4 regions of the Pseudomonas sp. Hz4 genome follow, and region 1 is predicted to be linked to each of the others. Evidence: predicted binding sites of a transcription regulator. Region 1 holds the regulator's gene; each other region holds the start of a gene.

Region 1 (5,856 bases):
ACGTGTTGGCGTATCAGGAAATTCCTGACAACAAGCAAGTGACCATCGTTGCGACAGTAGGGCCCAACGGCTGAGGTAGTGGTTTATGCAAGTTAAGCGTTTTTTCGCCGCCGATATGCGTCAGGCCATGAAGCTGGTTCGTGATGAGCTGGGCGCTGATGCTGCCATCATTGGCAACCGCCGGATCGCCGGTGGTGTCGAGTTGACGGCGGCACTGGATTACAAATTATCAGCGCTGGCCCCGCGCGTTCCGAACATGGAGCTCGAAGACGAGTTGCGCAAGACCCAGTCGCGGATCGTTACCGCCCAGGCCGAACTGAGCCTGCGAGGCGAAGGCGAGAGCGACAAGAGCACCAATCGCCAGTTGTTCGCCGGCCTGCCACTGACCGCCGCCGAGCCGCTGATCGAACCGACTTACGCCGAACCCCGTCGGCCTGCACCGGCCGCTGCGCCAGCCTCCGGTGGCGTTGACCCGCGTGCGTTCGACTCGATGCGTTTCGAACTCAACAGTTTGCGCGAACTGATGGAAGTGCAGCTCGGCTCCCTGGCCTGGAATCAGCTGCAAGGCAGCCGTCCGGCCCAGGCCAATCTGTGGCGTCGCCTGCAACGCATCGGCTTGTCCGGCCCGTTGTCGCGCGATTTACTGGCCCTGATTACTGATATTGAAGAACCTCGTCAGGCCTGGCGCATGTTGCTGGCGCACCTGGCGCGGATGATCGCCACACCGGAAATCGAGCCGCTGGAAGAGGGCGGTGTGATTGCCATGGTCGGCCCTGCCGGCATGGGCAAGACCACCACGCTGGCCAAGCTCGCCGCCCGCTACGTGCTCAAGTACGGCGCGCAGAATATCGCGTTGGTGAGCATGGACAGCTACCGTATTGGTGCTCAGGAGCAGCTCAAGACCCTTGGCCGGATCCTCAATGTGTCGGTGACTCACGTCGACCCGGGTCAGTCGCTGGTGCAGGCGCTGGAGCCCTTGCTGCGCAAACGCGTGGTGCTGATCGATACCGCGGGCCTCCAGGCCAGCGATCCGGCACTGCGCATGCAGCTCGAAAGCCTGGCCGGTCGTGGGATCAAATCGAAGAATTATCTGGTGTTGGCAACCACCAGCCAGAAACAGGTTCTAACGGCCGCTTATCACAGTTACAAACGCTGCGGCCTCGCTGGCTGCATCCTGACTAAACTGGATGAAACGGCAAGTCTGGGCGAGGTGTTGAGCCTGGCCATCAGTCATGAATTGCCGGTGGCCTACCTGACCGATGGCCCGCGGATTCCGGATGATTTGCATCTACCGCGTCGTCATCAGTTAGTCAGTCGCGCCGTCAGCGTGCAAATGCAAGAAGAACCCAGCGAAGAAGCCATGGCTGACATGTTCGCTGATATTTACCACAGCCCGACCAAGCAGGTCGGCTGAGGTATTAATGAACCGTTTTTGTACCTACATCGATGGTCTGCCATGCATTGTTCATTTTGTGAACGCGCAGCCAGTAATGTGGCCTCCGTCTAAGTAAGACAAGGTAAAGAAAATTCATGGGCAGCATGCATCCCGTACAGGTGATCGCGGTGACCGGCGGCAAAGGTGGCGTCGGGAAAACTAACGTGTCAGTGAACTTGTCCCTGGCTCTAGCTGAGCTCGGCCGGCGCGTCATGCTGCTGGACGCCGATCTGGGGCTGGCGAACGTTGACGTCCTGCTGGGACTGACACCCAAACGTACGTTGGCCGATGTGATCGAAGGCCGCTGTGAGCTGCGCGATGTTCTGTTGCAGGGCCCTGGCGGCATCCGCATCGTCCCGGCCGCGTCCGGCACTCAAAGCATGGTTCATCTGAGCCCGGCCCAACACGCCGGCCTGATCCAGGCGTTCAGCGATATCGGCGACAATCTCGACGTATTAGTGATCGACACCGCTGCGGGCATTGGTGACTCGGTAGTCAGTTTCGTTCGCGCAGCGCAAGAAGTCTTGCTGGTGGTCTGCGACGAACCGACCTCGATCACTGATGCCTACGCACTGATCAAACTGCTAAACCGCGATTACGGCATGAACCGCTTCCGCGTCCTGGCCAACATGGCTCAGAGCCCGCAGGAAGGTCGCAACCTGTTCGCCAAGTTGACCAAGGTCACAGATCGCTTCCTCGACGTCGCCTTACAATACGTCGGCGCGGTGCCTTACGACGAAAGCGTGCGCAAAGCTGTGCAGAAGCAGCGCGCCGTCTATGAAGCCTTCCCGCGTTCCAAGTGCTCCCTGGCGTTCAAGGCCATTGCACAGAAGGTCGATACCTGGCCGTTGCCTGCCAACCCGCGTGGGCACCTGGAGTTTTTCGTCGAGCGCCTCGTGCAACAAACGGCAGGACCGGTGCTATGACAGCCAGCGGCTACAACCTCTACAAGAAGTCGGCACGTGACGCGCAGTACGAGCTGATCGAGCGTTACGCGCCACTGGTTAAACGCATCGCTTACCACTTGCTGGCGCGTCTGCCGGCCAGTGTCCAGGTCGAAGACCTGATCCAGGCCGGGATGATTGGCCTGCTTGAAGTGTCGACCAAATACGACGCCAGCAAAGGCGCGAGTTTCGAGACGTACGCGGGCATACGAATCCGCGGCGCGATGCTCGATGAAGTACGCAAGGGGGACTGGGCGCCACGTTCGGTCCACCGCAATACCCGGATGGTCAGCGACGCCATTCGCTCGATTGAAGCTAAAACCGGTCGTGACGCTAAAGATCACGAGGTTGCGGCCGAACTCCAATTGAGTCTCGACGATTATTACGGGATTTTGAACGACACCCTGGGCAGCCGGTTATTCAGTTTCGACGATCTGTTGCAGGACGGCGAACACGAAGGGCTGCACGAGGATGGCGCCAGTGCTCATCTGGAGCCGTCGCGCGATCTGGAAGATGAACGCTTCCAGATGGCACTGGCGGACGCGATTGCCAATTTGCCGGAGCGTGAGCGACTGGTGTTGGCGCTGTACTACGACGAAGAGTTGAATCTCAAGGAAATCGGTGAAGTCCTGGGGGTCAGCGAATCGCGGGTCAGCCAGTTACACAGCCAGTGCGCGGCCCGTTTGCGGGGGCGTTTGGGGGAGTGGCGAGCGCGCTGAAGGCAGTGTGGGGACACTGCGAACGCGGCTGGTGGGGTGTTGAACCGCACGGGTCCCGATCTGTTGTGCTCCAGACAGTCATTGAGTGCTTTGCCGGATTGATTGAAATGGCGCGTCCAGGTGCTGGGCGCGTTTAAGACTGCTTGGAGGTCGAATTGAACAAGAACATGAAAATCCTCATCGTTGATGACTTCTCTACGATGCGGCGGATCATAAAAAACCTGTTGCGTGACCTTGGGTTCACCAACACGGTCGAGGCCGATGATGGCACCACTGCCATTCCGGTGCTCAACAGCGGGAGCATCGACTTTCTGGTAACGGACTGGAACATGCCTGGCATGACCGGTATCGATTTGCTGCGCCATGTGCGTGCCGATGAAAAGCTCAAGCATCTGCCGGTGCTGATGGTGACCGCTGAAGCCAAGCGCGAGCAGATCATCGAGGCAGCCCAGGCCGGTGTTAACGGCTATGTGGTCAAACCCTTTACGGCCCAGGCGTTGAAAGAAAAAATCGAAAAGATTTTCGAACGCATCGGTTGAGAAACTGCGCCACGGGGGAGCTATGGAGCATAACGAATCTTCACAGGGCGATTTCGAGTCGACCCTGAAAAAACACGCTGTCGAACTGGTCGAAAGTCTTGAAAAAGGCAGGTTCGGCGACGCCGTGCAACTGATCCATGAGCTCAACCAGACCCGTGACCGCGGCCTGTATCAAGAAGTGGGCAAGCTCACTCGCGAGCTGCATAGTGCGATCGTCAATTTCCAGATTGACCCGAACATGCCGCAAGCCGAGGAAGTGTCACAGATCACGGACGCCACCGAGCGTCTGGGCTATGTGGTCAAGCTGACCGAGGCCGCGGCCAACCGCACCATGGACCTGGTGGAAAACGCCACGCCGCTGGTCAACGGCCTGAGCCATGAAGCGCAGGCCTTGAGCACCGACTGGGGACGGTTCATGCGTCGCGAAGTCGGGGCTGAAGAGTTCCGCGAACTGGCCCGGCGAGTCGACGGTTTCCTGACACGCAGCAGCGAAGACAATCGCGTTGTGTCGAGCAACCTCAACGACATTCTGCTCGCTCAGGATTACCAGGACCTCACCGGTCAGGTGATCAAGCGTGTGACCCAATTGGTCACCGAAGTTGAAAGCAACCTGCTCAAGCTCGTGCTCATGGCCAGTCAGGTGGACCGCTTTGCGGGCATCGAACATGACCGTGAAGCGATGCTGGCTGAAAAAGATCCGCAAAAACATCTCTCTCAGGGTGAAGGTCCGCAGATTCATGCCGATAAAAGAGAAGACGTTGTGTCCGGTCAGGACGATGTGGACGATTTGCTATCCAGTCTTGGATTTTAGGTTTTTAGACCTGTAGGAGCACCCATACACATGAGCTTCGGCGCCGATGAAGAGATCCTTCAGGATTTCCTGGTTGAGGCCGGCGAGATTCTAGAGCAACTGTCCGAACAGCTGGTCGAGCTTGAAAGCCGACCCGATGATGCGGACTTGCTCAATGCAATTTTTCGCGGTTTTCACACTGTAAAAGGGGGCGCCGGCTTCCTCCAGCTCAATGAGTTGGTGGAGTGCTGTCACATCGCCGAGAACGTGTTCGACATCCTGCGCAAGGGTGAACGACGCGTCGACTCGGAACTGATGGACGTGGTTCTCGAAGCGCTGGATGCGGTGAACGGCATGTTCACCGAAGTCCGCGAACGCAGCCCGATCACGGCTGCCACGCCTGAATTGCTGGCAGCTCTGGCCCGTCTGGCCGAGCCGAAAACCGAAGAAGCCGCACCGGTTGCCGAAGGGGTCGAAACACCGGCTGCTGACAGTGAGTCGGGCGACATCACCGATAACGAATTCGAACAACTGCTGGACTCGTTGAACGCCGTCAAGGCGCAGGCCGAGGCCCCGGCGGCGGCTCCACTGCCAGCGAGTAATGCCGCTGCCAGCGACGAAATCACCGATGCCGAGTTCGAGTCGTTGCTCGATCAGTTGCACGGCAAAGGCCAGTTCGCCGTCGATGCGGTAGCCCCGGCGCCAGCCGCACCGGCTGCCCCGAAAGCGGCAGGCGACAGCTCCGATATCACCGACGACGAGTTCGAAGCACTGCTCGATCAGCTGCACGGCAAGGGCAACTTTGCCGTTGATGCGCTGGAATCGGCCATTGCTGCGGCTCCTGTCCCGGCCGCACCCACCGCCAAAGCGGCTGGCAGCGATCTGATTTCCGATCACGAGTTCGAATCGCTGCTCGACGAATTGCACGGCAAAGGCAAGTTCACTGAAGTCGGAAACGCGTCGGGCGCCAGCGCTTCGGTTGCAGCCCCGGTTGCCAAGGCTGTTGCACCGAAACCCGTCGCCAAAGCGCCCGAGCCTAAAGCCGAAGCGCCGAAGCCTGTTGCTGCTGCACCGGCTCCGGCTCGTGCCCCGGCCGCGCCACCGGCGGAAAAACCGGCCAGCGAAGCCGAGACCACCGTGCGGGTCGATACCGCGCGTCTCGACGAAATCATGAACATGGTTGGCGAGTTGGTGCTGGTGCGTAACCGCTTGGTCCGTCTGGGCCTCAACAGCGGCGACGAAGCCATGTCCAAGGCGGTGTCGAACCTCGACGTGGTCACGGCCGACCTGCAAACCGCGGTCATGAAGACCCGGATGCAACCAATCAAGAAGGTCTTCGGACGCTTCCCGCGTCTGGTTCGCGACCTGGCTCGCCAGCTCAAGAAAGAGATCAACCTGGAACTGGTCGGCGAAGAAACCGACCTCGACA
Region 2 (5,856 bases), 310 kb from region 1:
GGTGCAGATGAATTCAGCGCAGGCGCTGGCCGTCTTGGCCTTGGCATAACCGGCCACGTTCAGCCGCGCGGCGTGTTCGGAAATCTCGGAACAGACTTCGCTTTCGAAGCCCGGCCGGCAATGCATAAAGAGGGTGTTCATTCATACTCCTGGGCAGATGGCGAGAAATTCAACCACTGCGCGATGCCCAGACTTGCGTTGAAGCAAAGCCTGTCACGAAAACCGGCGCATGATAGCCGAGTTCGGAACCTTGGACCTGGCCATAGAGTCCAGTTATTAGCCTTAAGCACCAAACAGGACTAGGTTTAAACCTCAGTTCGTTCCCTCAGTCCGTAGCCGTGCGGACCCAAAGGAGTTATTTCAATGCCGTCCCTCGATAGCCTGAAAACCCTTAAAACCTTACAAATCGACGACAAGACCTATCACTACTTCAGCTTGCCGGATGCCGCCAAAAGCCTGGGCGACCTCGACAAGCTGCCCATGTCGTTGAAAGTGCTGCTGGAAAACCTGCTGCGCTGGGAAGATGAAAAAACCGTCACCGGCGCCGACCTTCGGGCGATTGCCGCCTGGCTCAAAGAGCGTCGCTCCGACCGCGAAATCCAGTACCGCCCGGCGCGGGTATTGATGCAAGACTTTACCGGCGTGCCTGCCGTGGTCGACCTCGCCGCCATGCGCGCCGCGATGGCCAAGGCCGGCGGCGACCCGCAACGAATCAATCCGCTCTCCCCCGTGGATCTGGTGATCGACCACTCAGTGATGGTCGACAAATTCGGCAGTTCAAGCGCCTTCGAACAGAACGTCGACATCGAAATGCAGCGCAACGGTGAACGTTATGCCTTCCTGCGCTGGGGCCAAAGCGCCTTCGACAACTTCAGCGTGGTGCCGCCGGGCACCGGGATCTGCCACCAGGTGAACCTGGAATACCTGGGGCGCACGGTCTGGACCAAGGACGAGGACGGCCGCACGTATGCCTTCCCGGACACCCTGGTCGGTACCGACTCCCACACCACCATGATCAATGGCCTCGGCGTACTCGGCTGGGGTGTCGGCGGGATCGAAGCGGAAGCGGCGATGCTGGGCCAACCGGTGTCGATGCTGATCCCGGAAGTGATTGGCTTCAAACTCACCGGCAAGCTCAAGGAAGGCATCACCGCCACTGACCTGGTGCTGACCGTCACCCAGATGCTGCGCAAGAAAGGCGTGGTCGGCAAGTTCGTCGAGTTCTACGGCGACGGCCTCGCCGACCTGCCGCTGGCCGACCGTGCAACCATCGCCAACATGGCCCCGGAATACGGCGCCACCTGCGGCTTCTTCCCGGTGGACGACATCACCCTGGACTATCTGCGTTTATCCGGTCGCCCCAGCGAAACCGTGAAACTGGTCGAGGCCTACAGCAAAGCTCAGGGCCTGTGGCGTCTGCCCGGCCAGGAACCGGTGTTCACCGACAGCCTGGCGCTGGACATGGGCAGCGTCGAGGCCAGCCTTGCCGGGCCGAAACGCCCCCAGGACCGAGTATCGCTGCCGAATGTCGCGCAAGCGTTCAGTGACTTCATCGAACTGCAATTCAAACCCACCAGCAAGGAAGAAGGTCGCCTGGAAAGTGAGGGCGGCGGTGGTGTCGCGGTGGGTAATGCGGATTTGGTCGGCGAAGCGGATTACAGCGATGAAGGTCAGACCTATCGATTGAAAAACGGTGCGGTAGTGATCGCCGCGATCACCTCCTGCACCAACACTTCCAACCCAAGTGTGATGATGGCCGCCGGCCTGGTGGCGAAGAAGGCCGTGGAGAAAGGCCTCAAGCGCAAACCGTGGGTCAAGAGTTCGTTGGCCCCCGGCTCGAAAGTGGTCACCGACTACTACAAGGCTGCCGGCCTGACCCAGTACCTTGATGAACTGGGTTTTGCCCTGGTCGGCTACGGCTGCACCACGTGTATCGGCAACTCCGGGCCCTTGCCGGAGCCCATCGAAAAAGCCATTCAGGCCGCCGACCTGACCGTCGCCTCGGTGCTGTCGGGCAACCGCAACTTCGAAGGTCGCGTGCATCCTCTGGTGAAAACCAACTGGCTGGCCTCCCCACCGCTGGTCGTTGCTTACGCGCTGGCCGGCACAGTGCGCACCGACATCAGTAGCGAACCTTTAGGTACCGACAAAGAGGGCAATCTGGTTTATCTGCGGGACATCTGGCCGAGCACCCAAGAGATCGCCGACGCGGTGAATCAGGTCAACACCGCGATGTTCCACAAGGAATACGCCGAAGTGTTTGCCGGCGATGAGCAATGGCAGGCGATTGAAGTGCCGCAAGCGGCGACCTATGTCTGGCAGGACGATTCGACTTACATCCAGCACCCGCCATTTTTCGATGACATCGGCGGCCCGCCGCCGGTGGTCAAAGACGTAGCGGGTGCCAAGGTTCTCGCGTTGCTCGGCGACTCGGTGACGACCGACCACATTTCCCCGGCCGGTAACATCAAGACTGACAGCCCGGCGGGCCAGTACCTGCGCGAGAAAGGCGTGGAACCTCGGGATTTCAACTCCTACGGCTCCCGGCGCGGCAACCATGAAGTGATGATGCGCGGTACGTTTGCCAACATCCGCATCCGTAACGAGATGCTCAGCGGCGAAGAAGGCGGCAATACGATCTACATTCCCACCGGAGAGAAAATACCGATCTACGACGCGGCCATGCGTTATCAAGCCTCGGGCACGCCGCTGGTGGTGATTGCCGGGCAAGAATACGGCACCGGTTCGAGTCGCGATTGGGCGGCCAAGGGCACCAATTTGCTGGGAGTCAAAGCGGTCATTGCGGAAAGTTTCGAACGAATTCACCGCTCCAATCTGGTGGGCATGGGCGTGTTGCCGTTGCAGTTCAAGCTGGATCAAAACCGCAAGAGCCTGAACCTGACCGGCAAGGAAACGCTGGATATTCTGGGTTTGACAGGCATCGAGCTGACACCGCGGATGAACCTGACGCTGGTGATCACCCGTGAAGACGGCAGCCGCGAGAAAATCGAGGTGCTGTGCCGGATCGATACCCTTAACGAGGTGGAGTACTTCAAGTCGGGGGGGATTTTGCATTACGTGTTGCGGCAGTTGATTGCGTCGTAACAGCTTGCTGACACAGACACCGCCTTCGGGCGGTGTTTTTGTTTGTGTGCTGTTTATAATCGCCGCCCTCGCAACATCCACTGATCTGCGGCCGACTCGGCTGGTGGGCCGGGATCTCTGTCGTGCTGGGTTGGCGGCCGCCATCGCCACCCATTTCGGCTTGAACCTGCTGCACTTCGGCCTGCTCACCTATCCGATGCTCTCCGGCTGAAGCAATGGCCGTTTTGCGACGTGCTGCTGATTACTGAAAAATAATTTCAACTAATTCCTGACAGCGCCGACAACCACTGAAAGCCTTGCGGATTGAAAAAGCCATGCGTAACAACCAACCCACCACACAACGCGAACGGACCTTCCCGGCTCAGCAACGGTTAATTTCCACCACCGATGCCAAGGGCGTGATCACCTACTGCAACGACGCGTTCGTCGAAATCAGCGGTTACTCCCGTGAGGAACTGATCCGTGCACCGCATAACCTGGTCCGTCACCCTGACGTCCCGGCCGCGGTGTTCGCGCACATGTGGGGCACACTGAAACAAGGCTTGCCATGGATGGGCATCGTCAAAAATCGCTGCAAAACCGGCGATCACTACTGGGTTAACGCCTACGTCACACCGGTTTTCGACGGCAACCAAGTGATCGGTTACGAGTCGGTGCGGATCAAACCCACCGCCGAACAGATCCGCCGTGCCGAAGCACTCTACCAACGCATCAACCAGGGCAAGTCGGCGATTCCTGCAACAGACAAATGGCTGCCGGTGCTGCAGGACTGGCTGCCGTTCATTCTGGTCAGCCAACTGAGCTTCATGATCGGTGCGTCGCTCAACTCCCAATGGGGTTTTGCGTTGGCCGCCGGTCTCTCCGTGCCATTGGGCTTGCTGGGTTTGAGCTGGCAGCAGCGCGGCCTCAAGCGTCTGCTGCAACTGGCCGGGCAGTCGACCTCCGACCCGCTGATCGCGCAGATGTACACCGACAGTCGCGGCGCTCAAGCACGTCTGGAGATGTCGATCCTCAGCCAGGAAGCGCGCCTGAAAACTTGCCTGACCCGTCTGCAGGACACCGCCGAGCACCTGACCGAACAAGCGAAACAGTCCGACACCCTGGCGCACAACAGCTCCACCGGCCTGGAACGTCAGCGCGTCGAAACCGAGCAAGTGGCCACCGCCGTCAATCAGATGGCCGCCACCACTCAAGAAGTCGCCAGCCATGTGCAGCGCACTGCCGACGCCACCCAGGAAGCCAATCGCCTGACCGGTCGCGGCCGCGACATCGCCGGGGAAACCCGCGAAGCCATTCAGCGTCTGTCGGTGGTGGTCGGTGAAACCGGTATGACCGTGACTCAACTGGCCAAGGACAGCGACGAAATCGGTGGCGTGGTCGATGTGATCAAAGGCATCGCCGACCAGACCAACCTGCTGGCCTTGAACGCCGCCATCGAAGCGGCCCGTGCCGGTGAGATGGGGCGTGGGTTTGCGGTGGTTGCCGACGAAGTCCGTCAACTGGCGCAACGCACCAGCGAATCCACCGGGCAGATCCACGCGCTGATCGCCAAGCTCCAGCAAACCGCCAGCACTGCAGTTCAAACCATGGAAGCCGGGCATCGCCAGGCAGAAGAAGGTGTGGCGCGGGTACTGGAAGCGGACCAGGCGCTGGTGGGCATCAGCGAAGCGGTGGCCAACATCACCGACATGACCACCCAGATCGCCGCGGCTACCGAAGAACAAAGCGCTGTCGCCGAAGAAATCAGCCGCAACATCAGCAACATCTCACAACTGGCGGATAAGACGTCGGAACAGGCTCAACACTCGGCGTTGTTGAGTGAAGAGCTGACGAAGACGGCGAATACTCAGTATTCGTTGGTGGCTCGGTTTAACCGCTGATCGTCCTGATCGTTCCCACGCTCCGCGTGGGAACGATCGCTTAACCAAGGAAATCAGCTACCTTTTGCGCCGCAGCTTCCAAATGCTGCTCATGCGTAAACCCCGAAGCCTTCAACGGCTTCAAGTCATGATCCCCCGCGACCAGCCAAAACACTTCGATACTCGGCGCCAACTTATAGCCCTCGACCGACTCACGATTGCCCAACGCGTCCCGCTCACCCTGCACAACCAACGTCGGCGTCTTGAGCGCGGCCAAATGCTCGACCCGAGGTTTCTCCGGTTTTCCCACCGCATAAAACGGATAACCCAGACACACCAACCCATCCGCTCCCAACTCATCGGCCAGCAAACTCGCCATCCGCCCGCCCATGGACTTGCCGCCAATGGCCAGACGTCCGGCGACATGGCGTCGCACCACGGCATACACCTCACGCCAGCACTCGAGCAGTTTCGGCGCCGGATTCGGTGGGCGTTTGCCGCCATCAATGCGCCGTTGCGCCATGTACGGAAACTCGAAACGCAGCACGTTGACCCCAGATGCAGCAAGGCGCGCAACCATGTCGTTCATCCAACCGCTGTCCATCGGTGCACCGGCACCGTGAGCCAGAATCAGCGTCGTCGATGACGGCGCCGAGGCGGCGTCCCACAGCCAGCCATGTTCCGCCACACACTGCGCCCATTGATCCCCGTCAATACTGGCCTTGTGCTCTTTGTCCATGCTTGCCTCGCTTTTAGTCTGCCTATAACTCCAGGCGAAGGGAGCGTCTGCCGTGCGGCTTACTCGCAAAGGCAGGCCTTCACTTCGGCTGAACCGTGGATGGGGAACCATGAACACTTCTATCAGTACCGCCTACAACTACAAGGTGGTCCG
Region 3 (5,856 bases), 2.7 Mb from region 1:
TTTTTGCATGTCGATTCAGACAATCAAGTCGTTCATCGCCGTGCTCGACTGTGACCGACTCGGTAAATACACAGCCTTTCCCGTTACGCGCTTAAACGCGCCGTCACTTCATTCAACTGCCCCGACAACCCATGCAGGTTGTGGCTGGCCGCTTCGGTGCGCTGCACGTTGTCCAGGTTGGTACTGGCGATGCTGGTGATTTCGGTCAGGTTGCGCGAGATGTCTTCGGCCACCGAGGTCTGCTCTTCGGCGGCGGTAGCGATCTGGCGGTTCATGTCGCGGATGGCTTCCACCGCATGGGTGATGCGCTCCAGCATGGCGCCGGCCTGGGTCACTTGCTCGACGCTTTCTTCACTGCGCGACTGACCGCTTTCAATGGCCTGGGCCGCATCCACCGCACCGGTTTGCACGGTTTGGATGATCTGGTTGATTTCGATGATCGACGCCGCCGTGCGCTGGGCCAGGCTGCGCACTTCATCGGCCACCACGGCGAAACCGCGCCCTGCTTCGCCGGCACGGGCCGCTTCGATGGCTGCGTTGAGCGCCAGCAGATTGGTCTGCTCGGCGATGCCGCGAATCACTTCCAATACCTTGCCGATGCGCCCGCTGTCGGTTTCCAGACGACGGATGACCATGGCGGTGTTGGCGATTTCGCCACGCATTTGGGTGATGGTGTGAATGGTGCCCTGCATGACTTTTTCGCCCTGCTGAGCGGACTGGTCGGCATCGTCGGCTGCACGTGCGGCATCGGCGGCGTGACGCGCGACTTCTTGCGCGGTGGCGGACATTTCGTTCATCGCCGTGGCCACCTGATCAGTACGGTTGAACTGCTCGTTGGTGCCGCTGGCCATCAGGGTGGCGATGGAATTCAGTTCACCGCTGGCGCTGTCCAGATCCGAGGCACTGCGCTGCAAACGGCTGAAGGTTTCGGCGAGGAAATCGCGCAGGGTGTTGGCCGCTACCGCCAACTTGCCCAACTCATCCTGTCGGCTGCTGGCCACGCGTTCGGCAAACTTGCCCTGGCTGAGTTGCGCCACGTACTCGATCAATTTGCGAATCGGTTCCACCAGGTTGCGGTTGACCAGCCACAGGCTCAACAGGCCGATCAGCAGACCCGAGGCGAGCATCACAATGGTCCCCAGCAACACGGTGCGATCGGCGTCGGCGCTGATCAGCTTCGATTGCTCGACACCCTGCTTGCGCATTTCGCTGACCAACTCGCTCATCTGATCGCTGGTGGCACGGTCCACACCTTTGACCGCCGTGTCGCCAGCCGTTGGGTCGGCACCTGCCGCCACATAGGCGTCACGACCTTTTTGATAAGCCGTACCCAACAGGCGATGTTCGTCCCGCAGGCGTTCGATGCGAGTTTTGAGTTGCGGGTCAATGCCCTTTTGCCCGGCCAATTCACCGAGGATGCCCTGCACATCGCGCTGACGCTCCTCGAATTGCTTCCAGTATTTGTCCAGGTCCGCAGGCTGCTTGCCGCGCAGCAGAACGTTTTTCCACTCCTGAACCTGAACCTTGAATTGCAGGTTGGCTTCATCGATCAATTGCGAAGTGTGCAGCGGGCCTTCGATCAGATTCGCGTAGTTCTGAACACCGCTGGACAGAAAGTGAAAGCAGGCCAGGGCGATCAGCAACATGGCCAACAGGCTGCCGCTCAACAAGGCAAGGATTTGTGCTCTCAGGGATTTTTGCAAAAACATCGAGTGATCTCATGACAGGGATAAGGCACGCCCGGCAGGCGTGCAAGGTGTCCGGACATCCCTGTCAGCGACGCTGGCCCAAGACCGCACCGCGAATTTCAACATCAACATCATCGGCGTGCCAGAGCCTTTCTTTAACGCTTCCGACCGCCGGTAGAGTGAATTTTCAGCGCCAAGAGACTGTCACAAAACGGTCAAAAACCCTTGCAATGATGCGGTTCAAGTGAACCTGTGAAACCCGCGTCAGGCGCCTCCCCTTGCGAGCCCTCATGAACCACAGCATCGACCAAAGCCATCGCGACCCGGACCTGTTCGGTCTGCTGTACGGTTTCAGTTTTCGCCCCGGTGCGCGCGGCCGGGAGATCGATTCGGCCAAGGCGTTGCAATGCCTGCAACAGCCCGGCGACAGCGACGAATTTCTCTGGTTGCACCTGAACCTCGCCCACGCCGCCTGCGAGCGCTGGATGAAGAGCCATCTGGAATTGCCGGACGAGTTTTTCGAAGCGCTGCATGAGGGCTCACGTTCGACGCGCATCGAGCATGTGGATTCGGCGTTGCTGGCGGTGGTCAACGACGTGGTGTTCAACCTCAGCAGCATGGTTTCCTCGGATGTCTCGACGCTGTGGGTCTGCGCCCGCAGTCGGCTGATCATCAGCGCACGCCTGCAACCGCTGCACTCGGTAGACAAGTTGCGCTCGTCGGTGAAGGCCGGTGAGTGCTTTCGCTCGCCGCTGGAATTGCTGGTGCACTTGCTGCGCGATCAGGGCGAAGTGCTGACCCAGATCGTGCGCAAGACCAGCCTCAGCGTCGATCAGATCGAAGATGAGTTGCTGTCCTCAAGGTTGTCGACCAACCGGGCTGAGCTGGGTGCCAACCGTCGGGTGCTGGTGCGCCTGCAACGCTTGTTGGCGCTGGAACCGGGCTCGTTGCTGCGCCTGCTCAATCGCCCACCGCAGTGGTTGCAGAAGGAAGACGTCAAGGAGCTGCGCAAGTCCACCGAGGAGTTCGCGCTGATCATCAACGACCTCACAGCGCTGGGCGAACGGATCAAACTGTTGCAGGAAGAAATCGCCGCCAACCTCAACGAACAGAGCAACCGCACACTGTTCACCCTGACCGTGGTGACGGTGCTGGCGCTGCCGATCAACATCATCGCCGGGTTCTTTGGCATGAACGTCGGTGGCGTGCCGCTTTCCGGTGATCCGGAGGGGTTCTGGATTCTGGTGGCATTGGTCGCGACGTTTACCGTGATCGCCGGGCGTTGGGCGTTTCGTAAGCGCCAGGATTATTGAGCCGCCCCCATTGATCATTCCCACGCTCCGCGTGGGAATGCTGCCCCGGACGCTCTACGTCCAGCGTTGACGCAGAGCGTCAATGGATGCATTCCCACGCAGAGCGTGGGAACGATCATGGGCGACATTCCTCCCTCCTCAGGATTGTCCGTCATGGCGACTCCTTCCTTCCCCGCCGCCCAAGCGCCTGCCAGTAGTGCCAAACCGCATCTCGACAAGAAACCCAGCCTGTTGACCACCGTGATTTTCTTCGCGGTGCTGGGCAGTGGACTGTTGTTCACGTCTTACAGCCCGGCAGCAATTCTGTTGTCGGGCAGTTTGTATTGGTTGTTCACCCAGCTGTCCTAAGGTCAGGTGGTTGACTGGATCACCTGCCCTAACCAATCCATGAAGGCCCTGACCCGCAACGGCAAATGCCGTTGCCGGGCATAGAGCAGCGAGACCTCCATGGAGGGCGCATTGAATGGCGCCAGCACCGCCACCAACTCGCCACTGAGCAGGTGGGGCTGCATGCCCATCAGCGGCGCCTGAATCAAACCAAAGCCGCCCAGACACGCCGACTCGTAACAATCGGTGCTGTTGACCGTGACGCTGCCCGCCATCGGCACTCGTTGCAACGTGCCCTCTTGCTCGTACACAAAACCCTCTGACCGTGAACCCAGTACGCCGACGTAATGGACCAGCCGATGCTGCGCCAAGTCTTCGAGACGTTCAGGCACGCCATAACGCTGCAGATACGCGGGGCTGGCGCAGTTGACCATTGCAAAATCGCACACGTGGCGAGCGACCACCGATTGATCCGGCTGCGCACCGACTCGCACCACGCAATCAAACCCTTCGCTGAGCAAATCGACTCGGCGGTCGGTGCTGCTGATTTCCAGCTCGAGATTGGGGTGCTGAGCCATGAACTCGGGCAGGCGCGGCATCACCACCTGACGAGCCAGAATGTTCGGCATGTCGATGCGAATCCGCCCAACGAGCGATGCCTCGTCCTGGCGAAACAGCCCTTCGATTTCGTCCATGTGCGACAGCAAGTCCTTGCTGCGCTCGTACAACACCAGGCCGTCCTGAGTCGCCTGAACCTTGCGCGTGGTGCGTTGCAGCAAACGCGTGCCTACCAGCAGTTCGAGGGCCCGGACGTGCTCGGAGACGGTGGACCTCGGCAGCCCCAGGCTTTCACCGGCGAGGGTAAAACTCGACATCTCGCTGACACGAACGAAGGTGCGCAGCAGTTCCAGTTTGTTCATGGGCCGACCTTCTATTGTTCGGATTAACCGACCAGTGATTCCGATTTCAGTCTGTTTATCATTGTAGGGCGGATAAATAAACTTCCTCCACATCATCACTCACTGCTCTGGAGCAAGTCCCATGAACCGTAAAATCGCATTGATCACTGGCGCCAGCCGCGGCCTTGGCAAAAACGCAGCCCTGCAGTTGGCAGCCCAAGGTATCGACGTCATCGGCACCTACAACAGTAAGGCCGATGAGGCACACGCACTGGTCGCGCAGATCGAAAGCCTCGGCGGTCGCGCCGCCATGCTGCAACTCGACGTTGGCCAGAGTGAAGGCTTCGCAGACTTCGCAATCCAAGTTGCCGACGTGTTGCGCAGCCGTTTTGAACGCGAGCACTTTGACTTTTTGATCAACAACGCCGGCATTGGCCTGACCGCGAACTTCGTTGACACCACCGTCGCCCAGTTCGATTTGCTGATGAACATTCATCTGAAAGGGCCGTTTTTCCTCACCCAGAACCTGCTGCCATTGATGGCTGACGGTGGCCGCATCCTCAACGTTTCCAGCGGTCTGACCCGCTTCAGCTTGCCGGGCTACGGCGCTTACGCGGCGATGAAAGGCGCGATGGAAGTGCTGACGCGTTATCAGGCCAAGGAACTCGGTGCGCGCGGTATTTCCGTGAACACCCTGGCGCCTGGCGCGATCGAAACCGATTTCGGCGGCGGCACGGTGCGCGATAACAGCGACGTGAACAGCTACGTGGCCGGCAATACCGCGCTGGGTCGCGTCGGTCAGCCGGACGACATCGGCGCCGCCATTGCGCTGCTGCTGGCACCGGGTAGTCAGTGGATCAACGGCCAGCGCATTGAAGCGTCGGGCGGAATGTTTTTGTAACCTGAAACCTGAGGCGAGGGCAGTCCCCTCGCCACAAAAATAACCGCGCTCAACGAACGGCGCGAGGCATCAGAACCCGCTCCCGCACCACGTCATACGTCCAGTGGTAGACGTAGGTGTACGGCAGAAAAAACAGCAACACACCGATGTCCAGCAGGAACGCTTGCCACAGGCTGATGTTCAGCCACCAGGCGATCAGTGGCACACCGACCGCAACCAGACCGCCTTCAAACAGCAGCGCATGGGCCACACGCACCCAGGCGTTGTGCACGATGGCAAAGCGTTTGAGCACTCGGTCGAACAGGCCGTTGAAGACCACGTTCCACGCCAGGGCCAGGGCGGCGATGACCAGAGTGACGACGCCCATCTCAAGCACCGGTTTGTCCATGATCCATGCCAGCAGTGGCGTACAGATCAAGATAGCCAGTACTTCGAAACCGATGGCCTGGAAAATACGTTCAGTGATGGATTTGTTGACGTTCATGACTAGAGTCTCCTGAGTGACTGTGGTTGCCATGATCCAGCCTCACGTCGATACTTCATAACCAATAACCATCGATGAAGGCGATAGCTCATGGCGTCTCAAGAAGTGTTGCAGGCGTTTGTGCAAGCGGCGACTCAAGGTTCGTTTTCTGCCGCAGCACGGAAACTGGGCCGCAGTCAGTCGACCATCAGCGCTGCGGTGGCGAGCCTTGAAATCGATCTGAACCTGACCCTCTTCGACCGCA
Region 4 (5,856 bases), 2.3 Mb from region 1:
GCGGCGCCCGGTCCTTGCTGAATGTCGGTGTGATGCGCACGACGATCTGTTTATAACCAATGGCCAAGTGACTTTGCAGCGCCTGGCAGAGGTTGGCGATCTTGCGCGAACGCTCGTCGAGGACAATCGACTGATGCAGGAAATGCCGCTCAAGGTGTTTGCAGACGTAATACACCTCGGGGCGCAACAGTTCGAGCAATTGCAGGCGATTTTCGCTTGGCGTGAGCAGTTGGTTGAGTTCGCTCAAGCCTTGGTACAGCTGGCGAGCGGTCTCGCCGATATTGGCCTTGGGCAGATTGGCGATCCAGCGCTTGAGGTCGCGCGGGGTGGCTTCACAGATCGACAGGCGCACCTGCATCGGGATGGGCGCGCGTAGCAGCAGGTGGGGGCTGGTCTCATTCATGCCGTGGAAAACTCCAACCAGTAGATGGGCAGTGAATGATCCGACTGTAGCAGTTATAACTAAGGGAGGGGTGTGGTCTGCCCCCTCGAACCCGGTCGAGGGGGCAAATCAGAAAATCAGGCTTTTGGCAGGCCCATGCCCTGGCCCATCTGCACCGGCGAACCGGCCGCCAGTTCTTCAGCCCACTTCACTTGGTCAGGCCCGAACAACACGACAGCGGTCGAACCCAGTTTGAATCGACCCAGCTCTGCACCTTTCTCCAAATGGATTGGCGCACGGGCAGCTTCGTCGTAGCGGAATGTTTTCAGCTCGCGTTTTGGCGGCGTGACCAGCCCGGCCCAAACGGTTTCGATCGACGCCACGATCATTGCACCCACCAGCACCACGGCCATCGGTCCGCGTTCGGTGTCGAAAATGCACGCCACACGCTCGTTGCGGGCGAACAGTTCCGGGACGTTTTCGGCGGTGGTCTGGTTGACCGAGAAGATCCGGCCCGGAATGTAGACCATCTCGCGCAGGGTGCCGGCCAGCGGCATGTGCACGCGGTGGTAGTCCTTCGGCGACAGGTAAATGGTGGCGAAATCACCGCCCATGAACGGCGCTGCGTTGGCGGCGTCGCCGCCCAGCAATTCCAGCACACTGAAGCTGTGGCCCTTGGCCTGGAACACGCGACCGTGTTCGATCGGGCCGAGTTGGCTGACCGCGCCGTCGGCCGGGCTGAGGATCGCGCCTGGCGTCTCGTCCAGCGGGCGGGCGCCGTCCTTCAAGGCGCGAGTGAAGAACGCATTGAAGTGCTCGTAGGCGGTCAGGTCTTCGACCAGCGCCTGCGACATGTCCACCTGATAACGCTTGGCGAACCAGGCGGTGAAGGCATTCTTGAACCAGCGCACGCGGCATTCGGCAATGCAGCCGGCCAGTCGCGAGAGCAAGTGATGGGGCAGCAGGTATTGGCTGAGGATAAACAAACGCTTATTCATTAACTGTCCTTAAAAACCTTAATTCTCTACGGGCGTATCGGGATGGTTGCCCCATTCGCCCCAGGAGCCAGCGTAGCCTTTGACCCGCGGATAACCGAGGGATTTAGCCACCAGATAGGTGAAGCCAGAACGATGGTGAGTCTGGCAGTGGGTAATCACTTCTTTGTCTTTGCTGATCCCGAGTTTTTCCAGGATCTGCGGCATGTCGGTGCGGATGCGCAGGTGGCGCGACTGATCCATGCCCGCGGTCCATTCGAAATTCACCGCGCCGGGAATGTGCCCGGCCTTGGCCGCCAGGACTTTCTCGCCGGAGTACTCCAGCGGCCCGCGTGCGTCCCAGATCGCCAGGTCGGCGGCACCGAGTCGGCTTTGCAGGTATTCGCGGGTGGCAGTGGGTTCGTCGTGCAGGGTCAATGCAACCGGGCCGCCGACCGGAGCCGGGATCTGGATCGACATGGGCGAGCCTTCTGCCAGCCAGGCATGCAGGCCGCCATCGACATAGTGGTAGTGGCTGTGGCCGATGACATCCAGAAGCCAGATAAAGCGACCGGCCCAGCCACCGCCCTCGTCGTCATAGACCACGTAGACCGCGTCCTTGTTGTGGCCCAGTTCGCCAAACAACGCTTCGAGTGCCGCTTGCGGCGGCATCAGTCCCGGCGCAGGCGCCTGACCGAGTTGCGTGCGTTTCGGATCGACAAAACGCGCACCGGGGATATGCCCTTCGGCATAGCGGGCGCTGCTGGTCAGGTCCACCAGAATCAGTTCGCGGGCGTCGAGACGGGCGAGCAAGTCGCTCGGCTCGATGACCAGCGCCAAGCCAGAGAAGTCAGACATGTGAGGTCTCCAGAGCACAAAGGGGAGGATTGTAGCGCAGCGTCATTTGCCGCGCAGGCTAAAGCTGTGCAGTGCCTTTTCGATGCACTGCGCGGTTTTGCCGAAGGCTTGCACGGTGATTTCCGAGAACGGCCCGCCGCCCTGATCCGCCACAACAATCATGATGACCCGGCCGTTATTGACCAGTGAGCGTAGCAGCAGGTGTTCGCCACCGAACTGTGAGCGCAGGCTGGCCGGCAACAGCGCCGAAAATTGCGCATTGTTGTCCGGTGTCAGTCGCACTTGGGCCTGTTGCGAGAGCAGGCGTTGCAGCACAGTGCTGTGGCTCACCCCGAAATTCAGGCCGGCCGCTTCTTTTGGCAACCCGGCCGTTTGGTGCACCCGCAGATTGGCGTGAGTGCGGTCGGCCATCAGGATCATCACCCGACGCATGCCGCACGCAACCAAAGCGTCCCGGGCAGAGGTGGTCAAGTGAATGGCATTGGTGAAGCGGCTGGGATCGACCAGCAACTCGGCACATTGTCTGCGCCACTTCGCCAGGTCTTCGGCGGTCGGCGCCGGGGCCGGCAGCAAACCGGCGTGGATGCGGTTTACGCCCCATGGCCAGATCAGTGACACGGCCGGGTGCCAAAGGTCTGGCATAGCGTGATGGCGGGCGCTGTTGGCGGCCTGTTGGTGCAACTGCTGCTGCACTTCGTCCATCGGCATTTGCAGGTACAGGCTGGTCAGGTACTGCCAGCGTTCACTGTGAGGGCTGTCCCAGGCGTGTTGTGCCGACAGCGCCAGTCCGTTGGCCAGCAGCACCGTATTGGCCGGTTGATTGAGCCAGCGGCGCAGGGTCGGATCGTCATCGAGGCGGTTCTGCTGGCGCAATGGGTGATCGCTGTCGCGAGCGATGCGCAGCACTTTCACCAGCTCACGCTGCTCGTTGAGCAACAGCCGATAACCCTGCTGCACCCAAATCGGCAGGCGCCAGATGTCCACGAGCGCCAGACAGATTTCCAGCAGGCGTGCGCCGAACAATTGCTTCTCGACTTTGCCCGCCGATTCACCTTTATGGATGACCCGCAGCTCCCACTCTTCGAGCAGCTGCGGATGGGTCAACGCCATCGGCCACAGCGGCGAGAGAAACAGCAGGCTGCCCCAGTGAATGTCCTGCCACAGTCGGGCCAGGCGACTGGCGAAAAAACCGTTGGCCTGTTGAGTCGCGTGCTGGCTGATCAGTTGCAACTGACGCAGGGCAACCGGGATGTCCGACTGAGATTCGGCGGGCAGGCGGGCGAGCAGTTCTTCGGTGCGCTTCAAACCGAGGCGATTGATCGCCACCTCAAGGTTTTCCGCGGGCTCGGTCATGCTGCCATGGGTGTGGCGATTGGCTTCGCGAATCACACTCAGCGCCAGCGCCGGGCTGTCCTGCATCAGTTCGGCGATATCGCGCAGGGAGCTGCGACTGTTGGCGATGGCCTTGCAAACACAGTCATGACTGGCTTGCGGAACGGGCAGGCGCACGCCATCGAGAAGCTTGACCCAGCCTTCGAGAGTGGTCGGTTTTGGAATTGGATTCGTTTCGTTAGCCATGGTTGGAGGCGATCATCGTCTGCATTACCTATGCCCGGAGCGGGCCAAATTGGCTTTTCGCCTGAACTGGCTATAGTCTGGCGCAGTTTTGCCGATAAGTAGAAGAAGAGATTTTTTAACTTCCGAATATGACCTTGAACCCGACTCAGTAAGTGCTCTCCTACCTATGGCTAAAATAATCGGCATCATCGTCGTATTCGCGAGCGTGCTCGGCGGATACGTGCTCTCCCATGGCAAAATTGCCGCCCTGATTCAGCCCTTCGAGGTGTTGATTATTGGTGGTGCGGCCCTCGGTGCATTCCTGCAGGCCAACCCCGGTTACATGACCATGCACGTGCTCAAGAAGTCCTTGGGCATGTTCAGCTCGCGCTTCAACCACACGTTCTATCTGGAAGTGCTGGGCCTGATCTACGAGATCCTCAACAAGAGCCGGCGCGAAGGCATGATGGCCATCGAAGGCGACATCGAAGATGCCTCCGCGAGCCCGATCTTCGCCAAGTACCCGGCCGTGCTCAAAGATGAACGCATGACCGCGTTCATCTGCGATTACCTGCGCATTATGTCCTCCGGCAACATGGCTCCCCATGAGCTTGAAGGCCTGTTCGACATGGAACTTTACAGCCTCAAGGAAGACCTCGAGCATCCGTCCCACGCGGTGAACGGCATTGCCGACGCCATGCCAGGTTTCGGTATTGTCGCGGCGGTACTCGGTATCGTGGTGACCATGGCCTCCCTCGGCGAAGGCGACCAGAAATCCATCGGTTTACACGTGGGTGCAGCCCTGGTCGGTACCTTCTTCGGTATTCTCGCGGCGTACGGCTTCTTCGGCCCATTGGCCACTTCCCTGGGCCACGATGCCAAGGAAGAACTTAACGTCTACGAAGCCATCAAGGCCTCGCTGGTCGCTTCCGCTTCCGGCATGCCGCCGTCGCTGGCTGTAGAGTTCGGCCGCAAGGTTCTGTACCCGGCGCACCGTCCTAGCTTTGCTGAGCTGGAACAAGCGGTTCGCGGTCGCTAAGCCATGGAAAATAACCAGCCGATAATCATCAAGCGCGTCAAGCGCATCGCCGGCGGGCATCACGGGGGCGCCTGGAAAATCGCCTTCGCGGACTTCGCGACGGCGATGATGGCGTTCTTCCTGGTGCTGTGGCTGCTGTCCACCGCAACACCCGAACAGAAAATCGCCATCGCCGGTTACTTCAAGGACCCGGTCGGCTTCTCGGAAAGCGGCACGCCGTACATCATCGACCTGGGCGGCTCGCCGACCCTGGCGCCGGAGAACACCCTCAACCCCGAGGTGAAATCTCAGCCGCAGCCAGACAAGGTGACTATCGACACCGAGCAGGTTGAAGGCATGGCCGAGCAGGTCGAGAAGGAACGTCTCGAGCTGTTGCTGCAAGAACTGCAGAACAAAGTCGAAGAGAACCCGCAACTCAAGAAATTCAAAGACCAGATCCTGTTCGAGATCACGCCGGACGGCTTGCGCATCCAGATCGTGGACGCCGAAAACCGTCCGATGTTCGACTCTGGCAGTGCTCGTCTGAAACCGTATTTCGAAGACATTCTGCTGGCCATGGCTGACACCATTAAAGCGGTGCCGAACAAGATCAGCATCAGCGGCCACACCGATGCCAAGCCGTACACGGGCACCGGTGACTTTGGTAACTGGGAGCTCTCGGCCAACCGTGCCAACGCTGCACGTCGTGCGCTGATCGCCGGCAGCTATCCGGATGCGCAGGTGGCGCGGGTCGTCGGTTATGCCTCGTCGGCGTTGTTCGATCGCGAGAACCCGTTCAATCCGGTCAATCGCCGTATCGACATCGTGGTGCTGACCAAGAAAGCCCAGCGCGCCATCGAAGGTTCGCAAGGTGCGGAACCGGCTCCAGAGCCGTCGCAAGGGCAGGGTGGCCCGGGCGAAGTGCCCGCCACACCAGCCGACCCGAACGCGTTGCCGGCGGATAAAGAACCGTTGCCGGCGCATGAACTTCGCGAGCGCTTGAACCTCTTCGACAATCCGGCACCGAAGCCGGGTGAGCCACCGAAGCAGTAACCCACAAAAAAGCC

The links. The regulator FliA, encoded in region 1, starts transcription of late flagellar genes. The targets are predictions, from matches to a motif close to CTAAAGTTTNNNNNNNNNNNGCCGNTAA.
Region 2: ACYZTR_RS18830 (methyl-accepting chemotaxis protein) is a predicted target of FliA. The motif match lies at 3,362-3,389, and genes of this name have one in related genera.
Region 3: ACYZTR_RS07650 (methyl-accepting chemotaxis protein) is a predicted target of FliA. The motif match lies at 1,820-1,847, and genes of this name have one in related genera.
Region 4: motA (flagellar motor stator protein MotA) is a predicted target of FliA. The motif match lies at 3,863-3,890, and genes of this name have one in related genera.

What each region holds. Positions count from the first base shown of each region.
Region 1 is NZ_CM142719.1:4,432,471-4,438,326, reverse strand. It holds gene flhA (flagellar biosynthesis protein FlhA) at 1-74, shown strand, start outside; gene flhF (flagellar biosynthesis protein FlhF) at 86-1,414, shown strand; gene fleN (flagellar synthesis regulator FleN) at 1,531-2,361, shown strand; gene fliA (RNA polymerase sigma factor FliA) at 2,358-3,098, shown strand; gene ACYZTR_RS20215 (chemotaxis response regulator CheY) at 3,266-3,637, shown strand; gene ACYZTR_RS20210 (protein phosphatase CheZ) at 3,660-4,448, shown strand; gene ACYZTR_RS20205 (chemotaxis protein CheA) at 4,479-5,856, shown strand, end outside.
Region 2 is NZ_CM142719.1:4,123,801-4,129,656, forward strand. It holds gene rlmM (23S rRNA (cytidine(2498)-2'-O)-methyltransferase RlmM) at 1-141, opposite strand, end outside; gene acnA (aconitate hydratase AcnA) at 364-3,105, shown strand; partial or broken gene ACYZTR_RS18825 (CPBP family intramembrane glutamate endopeptidase) at 3,233-3,316, shown strand; gene ACYZTR_RS18830 (methyl-accepting chemotaxis protein) at 3,420-4,985, shown strand; gene ACYZTR_RS18835 (alpha/beta family hydrolase) at 5,026-5,703, opposite strand; gene ccoN (cytochrome-c oxidase, cbb3-type subunit I) at 5,813-5,856, shown strand, end outside.
Region 3 is NZ_CM142719.1:1,711,870-1,717,725, reverse strand. It holds gene ACYZTR_RS07650 (methyl-accepting chemotaxis protein) at 84-1,709, opposite strand; gene ACYZTR_RS07645 (transporter) at 1,979-3,001, shown strand; gene ACYZTR_RS07640 (hypothetical protein) at 3,155-3,349, shown strand; gene ACYZTR_RS07635 (LysR family transcriptional regulator) at 3,352-4,248, opposite strand; gene ACYZTR_RS07630 (SDR family NAD(P)-dependent oxidoreductase) at 4,370-5,128, shown strand; gene ACYZTR_RS07625 (multidrug/biocide efflux PACE transporter) at 5,178-5,612, opposite strand; gene ACYZTR_RS07620 (LysR family transcriptional regulator) at 5,703-5,856, shown strand, end outside.
Region 4 is NZ_CM142719.1:778,129-783,984, forward strand. It holds gene ACYZTR_RS03470 (molecular chaperone) at 1-403, opposite strand, end outside; gene asd (archaetidylserine decarboxylase) at 520-1,380, opposite strand; gene ACYZTR_RS03480 (rhodanese-like domain-containing protein) at 1,399-2,214, opposite strand; gene ACYZTR_RS03485 (HDOD domain-containing protein) at 2,257-3,792, opposite strand; gene motA (flagellar motor stator protein MotA) at 3,959-4,810, shown strand; gene motB (flagellar motor protein MotB) at 4,814-5,842, shown strand.